Regions from separate parts of the uncultured Virgibacillus sp. genome, predicted to be linked through region 1. Evidence: predicted binding sites of a transcription regulator. Region 1 holds the regulator's gene; the other holds the start of a gene.
What was found. Region 1 encodes LexA, which represses DNA repair genes until DNA is damaged. Its sites were predicted from a motif close to CGAACATATGTTCG; they were not measured.

Region 1 (8,871 bases):
TATTCCGACATTTTATTCGTTTATTGATATTCATTAAACCTATTGTTATATTGGAAGATGTATATATTTTTATATAAAGGGGGTAATTATTTGAGATTTTGGATAGGTTTAGGACTAGCTGTTATTTTTGAGGTAATCGGTGTAATTTTTTTAAATTATTCCTACGGACTAACCAAGCTTATCCCAACGATCATTGCGATTACTTTTTATTTATCCTCTATTTTATTATATATGTGGAATACTAGAGGAAAAGAAGTAGGAGTAGTTGGGGCATTGTTTGCTGGACTTGGGACGATTATAATCCTTTTAATAGGTTTTTTTGCATTTGATGAAAAAATTTCCACACTTAAATTAATAGGTATTATTTTGATCCTAATAGGTGTAGTTAACCTTAGTAAAAACCCTAAACAAAAAGGAGTGGTGCAGAAATGGGAATATCTCTCTTAATGATATCAACCATTTGTGCTGTTGTTGGCCATATATTTGTCAAAAAAACAGATGGCATGACAAAAATAAGGTACATATTGTCAGCATTAGTTTCGTTTATGGCAGCTATAACGCTATTATCCATTGCTATAAAATACATGAATATGGGTATAGCCTTTGCGATATGGTCAGGACTGTCTATTGTCTTTAATAATTTATTTAATATAATCGTATACAAAGAAGAATTTTCTTTTCGTAAATTAAGAGGTCTATTATTCATTATTGCAGGCGTTGTTATATTAGAAGCCTTTTGAATGAATAAGGTAAAACCAAAATAATTACGTTACATACATCTCACATATGTCAATATAGTCAGTTAGAAAGCTATGTTGACATATAGTAGATTATTAAAGTGCTAAGAAATTTTCTTGTTTAACGTAATTTTCTGTCAATTAAGACGTAGATCACATATCGCATATATTTATACTATATATCTTTAGTTTTTAAATGTCAATAGTATATATTCCTAATAGTAATTCTTAAGAATCAGCAGGATGATAGAAGAAAGAACTTTTGTGCTGGTTTTGTACAAACAAGCCAGTTATATTCTTGATGAGGTTAATGGCAAGGGGGAGAAATTACGTAATCAATGTAGTAAGGAAAATCGGCTTTTTAAGTCTATAGATGTAAAAATTACTAGATTCTATCATCTGGTAATAGGGATAAAGCTCAAACTTTTTCTATACCAGCCTGTGTTATTAATGAATACCCTTATCTTAGGGGATTTGCAAACTCCATAATTTCTCGGTTAACTAGCAATAGATTTATTTAGTTATTCTGATAATATGTACCAAACTTCTTAGAAGGTGAAACTTCAATCAGTGGGGGGGACTTTCTTTTCACTACTGATTGTTAGTACCACAAGGATATAACTTAAAAAATTTTGCATTTACTGGAAGTGGATCCATCGCTTACCAATGTTTTTCACTTTATTGCTTGAAGTGGGGGTCTTGCTGCCAGTTATATGAAGAATAAACAGTAATGAAAAACAGAAGCTTGTAACTCTGACACAATAAAGAGAGTAAGCTTCTGTTTCTTATATTTCTATGTATAAATTAAAAACGTTAAGAAAGAGGAGTATCGCTTATTTTTATTATCCTTTTATATGTTAATGCTCTTTAGATTTCATTTTTGCTGGCAGTATTAATCGCTCTCCTTTTTCGTAAATAACTAACAATTTCCTTATAATAGTAAGCTTCGGTACTATTTGATACACAAGTATTGCAACTAGAATACTAATTATGGCTCCTACAAAGACATCTGCTGGATAATGTACACCTACCCAAATTCGTGATAGTCCTAAAATCAAGGCTAACATCATCCAAAACACCTTCGCTTGCTTTTTGAAAAGCCAGAAAGTCATACAAAAAGAAAAGAAGAATATCGTATGATCACTTGGAAAAGAATTATCTACCGTATGTTCTACAAGCTTATGGACATTAGCAAGTTCAGCAAAAGGTTGATGATTAGAATGGAATTTCCCTACAAATTTTCCGACTATTTCTGCTAACACAAACGTAATGGATCCGCAAATAATCATAAGCTGATTGTTTTTTTGTCTTCTAAACCAGAAAATGACGATGCCTAGAACTAAAAAAAATATCATATATTCAGCAATGAACGTCATAATTGGATTTAGTATGGAAAACTCCTTACCTAGATTATTCACCATTCGAAACAAGTCAATATTCATTTGATTAAGATTCATAAAACTTTCCTCCTTAGGGTTCTGAGGAAAGTATAGTTATTTTATTTACAATATGGTATTTATTTTCCTTACATCATTCTTACAATCTTGCAAGAATAGAGTCGACGAATTGAAAAGGGGATTTGAAGAGAGCTTATTTACTTTATATATTACTATGAGCATTTTTTAATTAATCAAGTTCATTTGACTATACATAAATGGTAATAAATTACACAAGCTATGTTTATAACGGAGGGATAATAGTGACAGTTAACGAAGGATTACAACAAACAGAAAATGCTTATAATCAATTAGTTGAAGTGAATCGCTTAATGGTAGATGCTGTATTTAACGCATTTTTGTTTTCATGGCAATGGTGGCTAGGTATTGGATTATTTATCATACCTTGGCTCATTTGGTTCTTGTTTAGGAATAAGAAAAGTACAGGGCGGCTTTTAATCGGGGGATTTATCACCATCATTCTTTCATTGTTAATTGACCTTATTGCTTTATCATATGGTTTATGGTCTTATCCTATGAAATTCTCTCCAATATCACCTTTATTATTTCTTCCATATCACTTGGCAATGGCTCCCGTTGCAGTCATGTTTGTTCTACAAATTAAGCCAAACTGGAATCCGTTATTAAAAGGTAGTATTTTTGCTGCAATCGCCGCATTTGGAGGAATGAATTTATTTAATGCAATTGATTTTTATAATCCAAAGGGTTGGTCAACATTCTATGACTTTTTTATCTACTTATTTTTAATTATGATAGCGTATCTTTTTTATAATATGGATAGCTATAAAAAAATAACCGATAAATAATATAAGGATTCAAATTGAGTTTATGAAATATGTATTGTAGAGTTAGTCAAAGATTTAGCGATGAAATCAAGAAGAAAGTCTTCTTAATTTCATCGCTTATTTAACTTTGGCCTGATAAAGTCATCTACATTTTTCATTTTTCGTTTCTCTCGATTTGTTAATTTATCTAGTCTACTAACCGCCTCTTCAAATTCTTCATTGGATATTTGCTTAGAAGCTAATAGTGTACATAGCATAGCGTAGGCGATCGGTTTGGTGTCGACATGCACATTTACATCGACATCTGAATTACCGCTATGTTTAACAACGGATTTATTTGTAATGTGTTGATCTGGAAAACCGTCGTCATATGGTTTTAACGAAAATAGATTAGGTCTCTCCATTAAAAATCACTCACCTTTTAAAGGATAAGTGGGATACATAAGAATATATCCCACTATATTTTTTCTTTTTCTTCTTCTTTCTCCTTGAATCAGCATCAGAGCTGACATCTACATAGGATTCCCACTATTAGAGATTTTTGCAAAGGTACATTTCGATTCCTCGATTTTAGATCGTTGTCATTATCATTTATAATAACGTCACCACCGAAGTCATCGCCGTTTGCGTCTGTCACACCTGCTACATCATCATTTCTTCCACCACATCTACTATTTTTCCACATATTATTTCCTTCTTTTCATTGATATAATGCTAATATATTCAATGTTCATATATTTGAGATGGCTTGTGTCTTATGATAAACGTTTTATTTTGTCTGATAGCCAATTAAATGCGGTAACAATCATGTTTATGAAGGAAAAAATATGCCTTCTACTCAGAAGGCTATGTATAATAGTCTTGATTTTATGGATAAAAGAGCAATGGATTAAACTGATTAGTACTACCATAGAGGAGTAATTCAAAGACCGTTACCATTTGGTAATTCAATCTTTGAAAATAAGCCAATATGTCCTCTAATGATTCAACTGTTTGACTACGATTTCCACCAGAGTCATCCAGTAAAATAATATCCCCAGGTGTCACATTTGACTTCACATGATTGGCAATTTTTTAGCCCCTGGTCTTCTCCGGTCTTAGGGCGATTCGTGAAATCACCTCGTTTCTGGGTGCAGGAGCTAGACATGGCTCACGCCCATCTTTATCCACATAGACAAATTTTATTTCCTAGACTATAAAAAAACTGCCAATTGGCAGTTTTTAATGGATGTTTCTATATAGACCGATAACCTTACCTAGAATCGTTACGTTATCGTAAATAAGTGGTTCCATTGTTGAATTTTCAGGCTGTAAACGAATATGATCCTTTTCTTTAAAGAAACGTTTAACCGTTGCCTCATTTTCATCTGTCATCGCTACAACGATATCACTGTTGATAGCAGTGTTCTGTTGCTTTACTATTACCATGTCTCCATCCAAAATACCGGCTTCTATCATACTTTCACCTTCAATGACAAGTACAAATAAGTTATCATCTGGACTCGCACTATTGGATGGCAATGGAATAAATTCCTCAATATTCTCTACTGCTGTTATTGGAAGACCGGCAGTAACTTTTCCAATGACTGGTGCATAGCGCGCTTCATTTCTAGGTATATTATTATCTTGAGAAAGATCTAATACCTCTATAGCTCTAGGCTTAGTAGGATCTCTGCGAATAAAACCCTTACTTTCTAGCCTGGAAAGATGACCATGAACAGTTGAACTAGATGCTAGTCCAACGGCTTCGGCAATTTCACGTACAGAAGGTGGGTATCCTTTTTTTGTTACTTCATCTTTAATGTAGTCAAGTATCATTTGCTGCCTTTTCGATAGTTTAGTCATGTATTGATCACCTCGCACATAGGATTAATTATAACTAGTTTACCATCGGGTTGTTGGAAATGCAAACGTTCGTTCGAAAAACACCTTGACAAGATCGTATGTTCGTGTAATACTTAAAACAACAAGCGAACAAAAGTTCCTATACTGATAAGGAGGCCTGTTTCAATGTTCCAAAAAATAACAAAAACAGACGCATTCTACCTCATTGCTTTTGCACTAACGCTCGGATTCTTATATTATTCTATTATCACTAGTTAATTATTTTCATAGGGAGATAGTATGTTGAGGGCAATTATTTATTGCAGAGTTAGTACAGATAAGGAAACACAGGAAACGTCACTTGCAAGACAAAAGCATGAATTAATGGAATTAGCAACAAACAATCATTTAACGGTTAGTTGTTGCATCCAAGAACAAGAGAGTGGCTATAAGATTGATAGAGATGGCATTTTTCAGTTGCTTGATCTGTTTTCTGATGGAGAGGCAGACTGTTTACTCATTCAGGACGAAACTCGTCTAGGTAGAGGTAATACAAAAATAGCGCTGTTCCATCAACTACATAAATTAAACATACCCATCTATACTTCTTACCATGATGGTAAGTTAGAACTATCTGAAGCAGATTCCATGGTTCTTCAAATTGTTGGCATTGTGGAAGAATATCAGCGAAAAATACATAATGCTAAAATAAAAAGAGGTATTCAAAGAGCTATTAAAAACGGCTATAATCCTAGTAACAATTTATCCAATCAAGATAAGGCACCTGGTCGTGAGCGAAAGACTTTTCCTATTGAAGAAGTGGTACGTCTGCGGGAAAACAATCTGACATTCGAAGAGATTGCCACTACATTAAATGGATTAGGTTATTCCGTTTCGAAGGCTACGGTCCATAGAAGGTATCAGGAATTTCAAAATACTTGAATATATGATATGGTAGAGGTAAGATAAAAAGGCAAGAACACTAATTATGTTCTTGCCTTTTCTATTTTCGTACAACTACAATTTCAAAACTTTCTATATGAAACTGGAGGTTATTAGATGCTATCTAAAGATAAAATAGAACGTATAAATGTATTAGCAAAAAAAGCAAAAGAAGAAGGTCTATCTGCAGTTGAAAAGAAGGAGCAAGAAAAGTTACGTCAAGAGTACTTGCAAAACGTTCGAAGCTCATTTAAAAATCAATTTAAATCGATGACAGTTGTTGACCCAAATGGCAATGATGTAACACCACAAAAGGTAAAGGACATGCAAAATCAAGAAAAAGATAAAGAGTAAGTGTCATGGTACTTGACACACACATTGTTTTGCTTGTGGCAAACTATGTTTCGTTATAGAATAAAAAGAGTATACAAAAGCTTGGAATAGTGGAAGGAGTAATCTTATGTCGAATATGGAACAACAATCAATTAATACCATTCGTACGTTATCCATTGATGCCATTGAACATGCAAATTCTGGACATCCAGGATTACCAATGGGAGCTGCACCGATGGCATATACATTATGGACTGACTTTATGAATCATAATCCTAAACATTCAACATGGTTTAATCGTGATCGCTTTGTACTATCGGCAGGGCATGGGTCAATGCTGCTTTATAGTTTACTACATTTATCAGGATACAATGTAACCATTGAGGACTTGAAATCATTCCGTCAATGGGGTTCTAAGACACCTGGACATCCAGAAGTTCATCATACAGATGGTGTAGAAGCCACCACAGGACCGCTCGGACAAGGTATCGCTATGTCTGTTGGAATGGCAATGGCAGAAGCTCATCTTGCTGCAAAATTTAATACGGAAGATATAAATATTGTCGACCATTATACGTATGCCATTGTAAGTGATGGAGACTTAATGGAAGGAATTTCACACGAAGCCGCTTCACTTGCTGGTCATTTAGGCTTAGGTAAACTAATTGCTTTATACGATTCGAATGATATATCACTTGATGGTGATCTAAATCGTTCATTCTCTGACAACACAGAACAACGCTTCAAGGCTTATGGATGGCAAGTGTTAACTGTTGAGGATGGCAATGATGTAAACGCAATTCGAAATGCTATTAAAGCTGCGCAAACGAATAGTGAGCAACCTACACTAATTGAGATAAAAACAGTAATTGGATATGGGTCACCCAACAAATCAGCATCTGCTGCTTCCCATGGGGCTCCTCTCGGCACAGATGAAGTAAAATTAACAAAAGAATTCTATAATTGGGGACATGATGATTTTCATGTACCACAGGAAGTATACGCAGATTTTAACGAAAAAATTGTTAAGCATGGTGCTGAAGTAGAAGATAATTGGAATCAACTACTAGAAGTATATAAAGAAAGATATCCTAAATTAGCAAGCGAATTTGAACTCGCTTTAAATGGTGAATTACCTGTCGATTGGGAAAAAGACCTTCCAGTATTTGAGCCTGATAAGGATACACTAGCTACAAGAGCTTCCTCAGGTAAAGTACTGAATGCAATTGCAAAAGCTGTACCGAACTTCTTTGGTGGAAGTGCGGATCTAGCTGGCTCGAATAAAACTACAATAAATGATGAAGATGATTTTTCACGCACCAATTATGCCGGGAGAAATATATGGTTTGGCGTAAGAGAACATGCAATGGGAGCAGCATTGAATGGTATGGCATTACATGGTGGATTAAATGTGTATGCTGGAACATTTTTTGTATTTAGTGATTACTTGCGTCCGGCAGTTCGTCTATCTTCTATTATGAATACACCGGTAACGTATGTTTTCACGCATGATTCGATTGCTGTTGGTGAAGATGGGCCAACTCATGAACCGATCGAACAATTAGCTTCATTACGCGCAATGCCTGGATTATCACTTATTCGTCCAGCTGATGGAAATGAAACACAAGCTGCTTGGCGCTTGGCTCTGGAATCGACAGATACACCTACAGCACTTGTTCTTACGAGACAAAATCTACCGACATTATCTGGTACAAAAGAGCATGCTTACGAGGGTGTGAAAAAAGGTGCTTATGTTGTAAGTGATGCGGAGAAGGCAACACCTGATGCCTTGCTATTAGCAACTGGATCTGAAGTTCAATTGGCAATTCAAGCACAAGCTGAACTGAAAGAGAAGGGGATCGATGTCCGGGTTATCAGCATGCCGTCATGGGATCGTTTTAATGTACAAGCTGACTCATATAAGCAACAAATTATCCCATCTGAAGTAAAACGCCGGGTTGCAATTGAAATGGCTTCCCCATTCGGTTGGGAACGATATATCGGTGATCACGGTAAGGTTATTGGAATTGATACATTTGGTGCATCCGCAAAAGGAGAAAAAGTCATCGAAGAGTATGGTTTTACTGTGGAAAATGTTGTGAAACACGTTGAATCAATGATGGAATAACTTTAAATAAGATATAACACGTTTATAGCCAAAGAGGCTGAGACAAAAGAATGAAGAAACAATTAAAAACGAGCGATAATTAGTTGAAATTAATTATCGCTCATTTTTTGATTAGAAAAATTAAATTAGCACCTGAAATAAGTGAGACTCCAGCGGGAACAGCACGAGTCCGAAGATCCACGTGGTAACGTGTTTCTCTTTACCAAGTTAGCTGTGGGCGTTCCAGCGGAAAACGCGTATATGTTCACGGTGCGGCGAAGATCCTCCTATTGATAACATGATTATGCTTATTATGAGTAAAGAAAAGTTGTGTTTTGTCCGAGCCTCTTTTTTATCGTCTAGGAAATTGTAAAATTTGCCCATGTGGGTAAATATGGACGTGTTAAGCCGCGTCCAGCTAGTCTAACTTCTTTAGTCCAACGAAAAGCGACCGATTTGGCTGCTATTTCTTTTAGGAAATATATTTGACGTTACGCATAGTAAATATAACAATCTTATTTTTTCTGAATCGACAAAAGAAGTGCATTTTTACAATACAATCTGACATAATTTTAAAATAGAATCCGTATAATAGATTATATAGAGGGGGAGATCCTATGTATACGTATTCTATCTATTGGATTAAAGAAGAGGTCGCCAACCATTACTTCCATAAAAGTGGAGTT
Region 2 (8,871 bases), on a different contig from region 1:
TTGGCATCACGGACAATTGCACGACCAAGTGCTACACGTTGACGTTGCCCACCTGATAATGCTTTTGGTTTACGATCTAAATAAGCTTCAAGGCCGAGAATATTTGCAGCATTCTTAACACGTTTCTCAATTTCATCCTTCTTGAATTTACGTAATTTTAAACCGAAAGCCATATTATCGTATACATTCATATGTGGATATAATGCATAGTTTTGGAACACCATAGCAATATCCCGATCTTTTGGAGCCACATCATTCATTTTTTTATCATCGATGTATAATTCACCATCGGTTATCTCTTCAAGACCAGCAATCATTCGTAAGGTTGTAGATTTACCACAACCAGAAGGTCCAACAAAAACAATAAATTCTTTATCTTGAATATGTAGGTTAAAGTCGTCTACGGCAATCGTCTTTTTATCGTACGATTTTTGAATGTGCTCTAAACGAAGTTCTGCCATTGCTCTATTCCTCCTTTATTTTTGTAAACGTTTAATTAGTTATAGTATAAAAAAAGCCTGGACAAATAGAAACAGCAAACATGCACAAAGATATTAATCTTCTTTGTGCATATTTGCTAGTAATGCTAAATATACAGTTGTGGCTTGGTGAAATTGCCGAATATCGATACCAGTCTTTTCAATAAATTTATCCAACCGATATTGCAGGCTGTTTCGATGCATATATAACTCCTTCGCAGCAACAGAAACATTTAAATTACATTGAAGGAAGGTGTGAATAGTCTGTAATAAGTCGGTGTCATCGGTGAATTCCTGTAGAATCGTTTCAGCGATATATTCTCTGAATGCTTGATCTGAGAAGCCAACCAGAATGTGAGGAATTGCTTCTTTGTAGCTTATTACCGATTTATCTGTATAGGTTAATATCCTATTAGCATAGGTTAACAAGCTCTTATACTGATGCTTAGCATCTTTATAATTCTTGGAATATGGACCAACAAAGAAGTGAATATTAACGTATAAATCACTCATTAATATATCAATAATCTGTTCGTAAGATATACTCTCCTCTGCTATGATGGGCTTCTCTTCGATAAGAATACCTTCATGTTCGTTTTCCCATATGATGGGAACGGAATAGTCGAACAATGTTTGTATTGACTCTTTAAATACTCCCGGATTTATCTGGTTTTTATTCATAGAAAAGTAAACAAAGCGATAGGGAGAAGTAATTGAAGTAGGAGCTTCCGTGAAATTTTGATCAATGATTTGCTTCCATACTTTTTCCTTTTTAGTGAGAGGTGGTCCTTGATACGGTGTTAAAAATGTACGCATTAATCGACCATCTTTTTCCGATAGTTCCTGCTTAGCAATGCCGATTTTTTCCCCATTATGTGTTAAAAACCATTGATAGGTTTCACTAACATAACCTTTTTCTTCACTATCGACAATAAGAGAAGGGAAAATATTTTTTAGTTGTTCAATCATTGGCAAACCCTCATTTTCTTCAGTGCTTTTTTTTATTATAACAGTCGAAAAATTATTTAAAAATAAATAATTGAATTGACTGCAAAATTTGAAACGCTATACACGACGTATTTCGTTTGTTATAGTAAATGAGAGTAAGAAATATGAAGGAGGATTTGTCTTGCCCAATATTTATGATAGTGCTTATGATTTAGAAAAAGCAATTCGAGAAAGTGAAGAATTTAAGAGCTTAAAAACTGCCTATGATGCAGTAATGAATGACCCATCTGCAAAGCAGATGTTTGATAATTTTCGTGATACTCAAATGGCCTTGCAAGAGAAACAAATGCAGGGACAAGAAATTACTGAAGAAGAAGTTGAAAAAGCAAGACAAGTTGTTGAATTAGTTCAGCAGCATCAAGATATATCTAAATTAATGGAAGAGGAGCAACGCCTTAATCTAGTTATTAATGATGTGAGCAGAATTATTACAAAACCTTTAGAAGAACTCTATGGTACATCAGAGGATAAAAACGAATAATAAGTTAAAAGCTGCATGTAGAGCGTAGAAAAAGTGTATTTTTCTACGCTCTTTGACGTTTATTAATTAAACTGTTAGCATCCAAGCTTTTAAAACGGTGAGCAAACATGAAACTCCTTTTACTGAAATTCCTTTCCATTTAAAAATTAAAGTAATATTGCTAAAAGCAGGATAATCGGTAGATATTAGCGAATGGTTACATATAGAAATCAGAAAGGGGTAAAGAAGATGGGAGACACGATTATATACGAAAGTAGAGATTGCATTTCATATATTTACTTCAACAGGGCAGCACGTTATAATGCACTAAATGAAGAAATGTTGGAAGAACTGTTACAAACTATAAAAGAAGTTGAAAAAAATGATGATGCAATTGTGATTCTTTCAGGAGAAGGAAATGCGTTTTGCTCTGGTGGAGATATTTCAATGATGAAGGGTTTTTCAGATAAATCGTACTTTGATAATATTATGGAAATGATTGAACAAATTGTATTGAAACTATATATGATGCCTAAAATTATTATTTCATCTATACATGGATCGGTAGCTGGATTGGGTTTAAGTATTGCTTTAACTGCTGACTTTGTTGTTGCACAGAAAGAGGCAAAATTAGGCATGCTATTTATTGGTGTAGGACTTGTACCTGATGGCGGTGGTCATTTTTGGTTACAGGAACGGCTTGGTACACAGCAAGCAAAGCAATTTATTTGGGGATTAAAACAAGTGGATGGGATAAAGGCAAAACAAATGGGGTTGGTTGACATTACAGCAGAGGATAAAGCGATGCCTCATGCGACTAAGTTGGCCAATCAACTATTAGAAACACCATTAGCTGCCATGCTGCAAACCAAAATGATATATCATTCCAAGCAAAAGGAAGTATTACGTTATTATTTAGAAGAAGAGAAGCAATCGCAATGGGAACTACGAAACACGGAAGATCATCAGGAGGGGGTTAAAGCCTTTTTGGAGAAACGAAAACCGGTATTTAAAGGGAAATAAGTACAGGTTGAAACCGACTTTCTAGTTATAGAAAATCGGTTTCGTTGTGAAAACAGAGCTTATGGATCTTTGAAGAAAAAACGGCGGGAATTTATCGATGAAATAATATTAATTTAGCCTCTGGAGTAACACAGCGATGTGTATATTCAAGGTAACCTCCCTCTTCTAGTTTAGCTGTTCCAATTTCTTTTGCTTCATCATCACTAGCGGCGGTATATGTTTCATCCAATAGCTTTTCACCTGAACGGTTAAATACAGTTAGTGTATAGTTTCTCATAACATATGCTCCTCCTTGAAGTAACTTACTTATATATATTCGACAGGACTGCGTAAATTCCTTCATTAAAACCCCTTTTCTTTAACGTGTAAGTAGACTTGATAATTTAAAAGATTCGTATGTATACTGTGTGTAAATTTTACCTTATTATAAGGTGAAATAGCTAACTTTGAAAACATAGATCCGAGAAAAACGGGAGGATTAGCGGTTACGTAGGGTGGATTTAGTATAAAAGTCACAAGTTTCCCGATGAGCAAATATTTTAAGAGAGAAAGGTGAAATTAAGTTTATTATTACTACTTGCGAAGATATTTGATTGAATTTTATATTTGATAGGGATGATAGGTGTTAAAGGAGGATTTCTCGCTAATCGAGCAGGACTCTGATATCTATTTGGTACAGAGTGTTATTCCACATATGGCATTAAGGTTCTTACTTGAAGCAATCATGTGAAACCAATATAGGGGGATAAACCAAATCCCCAATTGATTGAATTTTCACTATTACAAGAAACTAATCAACTTAAGGCAAGGCTTTAGGATAGCATGTAATATATATTTTCTCTTGGTTTATAGTCATGTTATTCGTAGGATGTTGCACATTACGTTTCTGCTTTCGTAGCAAAAGCTCAGGCTAAAATGAAACAATTAACCATTTGGATCGTAGTACAGATTAAAGAAAAGGGGGAAGGATTTTAATGACGCTAAAAATAGAAGATGTGACAAAGCGATTTGGCTCACATACGGCTGTAGACGCACTTTCTTTAGAGATCCCTGAAAAGGAAATGTTCGGCTTCCTTGGGGGAAATGGTGCAGGTAAGACGACAACATTTCGAATGATATTAGGCTTATTAGATCGAACAGAAGGAAATATTTCTTGGAATGGTGAAGCCATACATTATGATAAAAGTCATTTAATAGGGTATCTCCCAGAAGAAAGAGGACTATATCCAAAGCTAACCGTTAAAGACCAGCTTATTTATTTAGGAAAGCTTCGTGGTATGAAAAAAATTGAAGTAGTAGATAAACTAACGGGATGGCTTGAACGATTCAAGATACCAGAATACATGAATAAGAAGGTGGAAGAGCTATCCAAAGGTAATCAGCAAAAAATTCAATTCATCTCATCCATCATTCATCAACCTAAATTAGTTATTTTAGATGAACCGTTTTCTGGACTTGATCCGGTCAATGTTGAAATGCTTAAAGAAGCAGTAATCGATTTAAAAGACAAGGGAACATCTATAGTATTTTCTTCTCATCGCATGGAGCATGTGGAAGAGCTATGTGAGCATCTCTGCATTCTTCATAAAGGAAAGCAGGTTGTTCAAGGGTCATTACAGGATATTAAACGCTCATATGGTAGGAAAAATTTAATTATTCATGCATCGTTTCCATTGGATTTTCTGCAAAGTTTTCCTGGAGTGGTGACCTATAAGAATGTAATGGAAGGTTGCCGCTTACAAATAGAAAGTGAAGCAATTTCGCAGGATATATTTCAAGCGCTGCAAGGAAAAGGATTTATTCGTAAATTTGAATTAGAAGAACCTTCGTTAAATGATATTTTCATAGAGAAAGTGGGTGCGTCTTATGAATAAGTTCTGGATTATCCTTGGACACACATATATGACTCGAATAAAAACAAAGTCATTTATTATTACCACCTTACTTTCGTTACTATTAATTATTGGCCTGGTGAATATTCAGTCCATTATAGACATGTTCTCTAATGATAAAGCAGATCAGATAGTCGTTATCGATGATTCCAATGAACTTTTTGAACCGTTGAATGAGCTTGTAGAACAATCGAATGAAAAAGTTGAACTAACTTCCTATAATGGAACGGTAGAAGAAGCAAAGCAGGCAGTACAGAATGAGGAATATAAGGCATTTATAAATTTATCGATCAATAAAAAGCAATTACCCGAAGCGACCTATTATGCAAATAATGTATCGGAAACAGGAAATCAGCTGTTTATAGAGCAACAACTCCAGCAATTGAAGGTATCCTATGCGACGGAACAAGCAGAGATTGATGCAGCTACATTAGCGGAGATTAATGCCCCGGTATCCTTTCAAACAGTTGCACTAGATAAAACGGCAAAGACAGATGAAGAGTTAAATCAAGCACGGGGAATTGTTTATGTGATGATGTTCGTATTATATATGGCAGTCATCATGTATGGAAACATGATAGCTACTGACGTAGCGACAGAGAAATCGTCAAGGGTGATGGAAATTTTAATCTCAAGTGCGTCACCAGTCACTCATATGTTTGCTAAAATTATTGGAATCGCATTGTTGGGATTGACTCAAATTGGTTTACTGCTCGTAGTCGGTTATACACAAATTCGTTCAAAGCAAGATGAGCTTACGGAGGGAGTCTTCACGTATTTTGGAATTGGTGACATGTCTATATCTATTTACGTGTATGCCATTGTATTTTTTATCTTAGGGTATTTACTCTATGGAACCCTTGCAGCTATGCTTGGTTCATTGGTGAGTAGGATTGAAGATGCACAGCAGTTAATTATGCCGATGACTTTTTTAATCATGATTGCTTTCTTTATCGCAATCTATGGATTAAGTATGCCAGAGTCGAGTTTAGTACAAATTACATCGTTCATACCATTTTTCTCACCTATAATTATGTTTTTAAGAGTTGGAATGCTTGATATACCTGTTTGGGAGGTAGCTTTATCTATCGGTATACTTGTAGCCACGATAGTATTATTAGCATTACTAGGTGCAAAAGTTTATAAAGGCGGAGTGCTGATGTACGGTCGATCCAGCTCTTTAAAAGATTTTAAAAAGGCAATCGCGCTATCAAAAAAAGAATAAATGTTAATCGTTTGCCTATTGATAGACCTTTACTTGTAGAAAACCTTTACGTTTTCTACAAGTTTTTTTATAGTCCAGGAAATTATAAAATTAGCCCATGTGGATAAATATGGGCCTGTTGAGCCGCGTCCAGCTCCGGCGCCCAGAAACGAGGTAACTTCACGAATCGCCCTGACGATAAGTCATCATCGGCTCGCAAGCACACCGTGCTCCTTAATCTCCGTTGACTCGCTTCAGTTGCTACGTTGCTAACAGGGCGGTTACGCTTTTGTTCATGTTAGAAAACCCCTGGCTATGCCGGGGGTTCATACGCTCGTTATTCATTAAGACGGTAAGCTAACAAATCGTTTGCCATCTTGAAAAGCTTTGTAAGCAGCAGAAATTGCTTGATTATACGGACAGCTATCTTTTTGTATGTAATTAATCGAACGTGCATTCTATTCGGTTGTTTGCTAAAATGAAGAAAGATGGAGGAATTTATATGTCAAAGCAATTATCGTTTATTCATGCTGCTGACTTGCATTTGGATAGTCCGTTTAAAGGATTAGCAAATACACCTGACCCTATATTTAAAGAGGTGAGGGAGAGTACATTTGTAGCATTAGATAACTTAGTACAAGCCGCTATTAATCAACGTGTTGATTTCGTGTTAATCGTTGGAGATTTGTTTGATAATGAAAAACAAAGTTTAAAAGCTCAAATACGATTAAAGAAAGCATTTGAAAAATTACAGAATCATGAAATTTATGTTTACATGTCTTATGGAAATCATGATTACATAAATGGGAATAAACATCCTGTAGCCTATCCCGATAATGTATATATATTTTCAAAGGAAGAGGTTCAACCTTTTCCGTACCAACGAAATGGAGAGGTATTAGCTTTGATTTACGGTTTTAGTTATGAGAATCGTGCTGTAGTAGCAAATAAAGTAAATGAATTTCAAATAACCGATACTTCAGTTCCATTTCATATCGCAATGCTACATGGAAGTGTTCAAAGTAATACAGAACATGACAGGTATGCGCCATTTCAAGTACAAGAACTATCTGAAAGGCACTTCGATTATTGGGCGCTTGGTCATATCCATAAACGACAAATTTTAAAAGAAACTCCTGCAATAGTCTATCCTGGAAATATCCAAGGCAGAAATCGAAAAGAAACAGGGATGAAAGGTTGTTATCATGTTGTATTAAATGAAGGAACGACTGATCTGGCTTTCATTCCACTGCAAGCCATTCAAATTAATCCACTTGTTGTTAATGTATCCCCATGTAATTCCGTACATGAAGTGGAATCGGTATTAATGGAGCATGTAAATAATCTTACCTATTCAACACCACAATTAATTGATTTAACTTTAATAAGTACGGATCAACGAATAACTAAATGGCAACAGGATGGTAGGATGGAAGAAATGATGGAGTTAATAAATGAGGCAACGATACAATCATCGGTTTGGAGTTATATTTTTCGATATAGCGTGAGTAAAAAGGTAGCTAGCTTTGATCGAGAATTATACAAGGGAGATCATTTCATTAGTGAATTACTCTATGAAATTGACAATCAATCCATTCAACCGTTTATTGCCGAAATATATCAACAGAAACGTGCTCGTAAATTTGTGGAACGATTAACAATAGAAGAAGAGATGGCATTGAAAACAGCTGTTAAAGAATTACTTATTTATGAGCTATTAAAGGAATGAGGGAAGAGCGTGAAATTTGAACAAGCTACCATATTTGGCTTTGGTAAATGGGTAGACGATACGATCGATTTTTCAAACCAACAGGTAACGTATATTTATGGAGAAAACGAATCAGGCAAATCAACCTTACATACTTTCATTCTTTTTATGCTTTTTGGTTTACCACCTAAGCAACGAGAGTTTTATCGACCAAAAACGAGTGGGAAAATGGGGGGAAGACTTACCGTTGTTGATAAGGGAGTACGATTTACTATTGAGCGATTTCATGAAGTACGAAATGGTGCTGCTGTTTGTTACACTGCTGATGGCAATGAAGAAGAGGAGCAATGGTTAAAAGAACGTTTAAAAGGAATGAATTATGCTATCTACCAATCAATCTTTTCATTTTCTGCAAATGATTTAGCTACTATAACAACGATGAAAGAAGATGATCTGGGGGATGTTATTTTAGGCATTGGTATGACGGGCTCTACGAATTTGTATACCGTTGAGAAGCAATTGGATTCTAAAATAGGTGAGTTATATAAACCATACGGCAAAAAACCAGCGATTAACCAGCAATTAAGTAATTTACAGCAAATGCAAGAACGTTTAGATAAATGGAAAAAATCGGAAGGTTCCTATCGAAATAAGAAATTAGAAGCTCAGCAAATAGAAAAGGAACTACAGGCGCTTCGAATTGATTTAGAACAAGAAACGGCAAAGCGAATTAAGTTGGAAAAGAAGCATCATGCTTGGCCAATTATTCAGGAATATCAAGCAGTTATGGAACGGTTACAACACTTACCTGAAGTGTTAGCTTTTCCGGAGAGTGGCAGAGAGAGATTGGAAAAGCAAAAAGAGTTGTTACTACCACTTAAAAGTGAAAATGCAGTTTCACATGAAAATATACGTCGGTTATCCGAAACGATTCATTCATTAGAGGAGAGAAAAGTAAACGAAGTTATTATACAGGAAGCAAAGGATTTATTAGCGGATAAAGCTTCTTATGAAGCGTACCAACAAGAAAATAACAGACTGCAGGTTGCATTACAAAAGCAACAGCTACATATTGAAAAAACGTTAGAAAATCTAAA

Region 2: the regulator LexA is predicted to act here: its motif matches at 6,513-6,526, upstream of Q1A47_RS09400 (DNA repair exonuclease).

Annotation. Positions count from the first base shown of each region.
Region 1 covers NZ_CANMAB010000012.1:6,301-15,171, forward strand. The annotation lists gene Q1A47_RS04460 (multidrug efflux SMR transporter) at 91-447, shown strand; gene Q1A47_RS04465 (multidrug efflux SMR transporter) at 429-740, shown strand; gene Q1A47_RS04470 (hypothetical protein) at 981-1,226, shown strand; gene Q1A47_RS04475 (undecaprenyl-diphosphatase) at 1,595-2,194, opposite strand; gene Q1A47_RS04480 (CBO0543 family protein) at 2,437-3,000, shown strand; gene Q1A47_RS04485 (hypothetical protein) at 3,090-3,383, opposite strand; gene Q1A47_RS04490 (hypothetical protein) at 3,479-3,664, opposite strand; gene Q1A47_RS04495 (hypothetical protein) at 3,847-4,038, opposite strand; gene lexA (transcriptional repressor LexA) at 4,201-4,824, opposite strand; gene Q1A47_RS04505 (recombinase family protein) at 5,107-5,745, shown strand; gene Q1A47_RS04510 (DUF896 domain-containing protein) at 5,863-6,099, shown strand; gene tkt (transketolase) at 6,206-8,206, shown strand; gene sirA (sporulation inhibitor of replication protein SirA) at 8,803-8,871, shown strand, end outside.
Region 2 covers NZ_CANMAB010000033.1:24,473-33,343, reverse strand. The annotation lists gene ugpC (ABC transporter ATP-binding protein) at 1-461, opposite strand, end outside; gene Q1A47_RS09430 (CdaR family transcriptional regulator) at 555-1,448, opposite strand; gene Q1A47_RS09425 (YlbF family regulator) at 1,609-1,968, shown strand; gene Q1A47_RS09420 (enoyl-CoA hydratase) at 2,197-2,970, shown strand; gene Q1A47_RS09415 (YhzD family protein) at 3,062-3,247, opposite strand; gene Q1A47_RS09410 (ABC transporter ATP-binding protein) at 3,945-4,844, shown strand; gene Q1A47_RS09405 (ABC transporter permease) at 4,837-6,087, shown strand; gene Q1A47_RS09400 (DNA repair exonuclease) at 6,569-7,795, shown strand; gene Q1A47_RS09395 (AAA family ATPase) at 7,805-8,871, shown strand, end outside.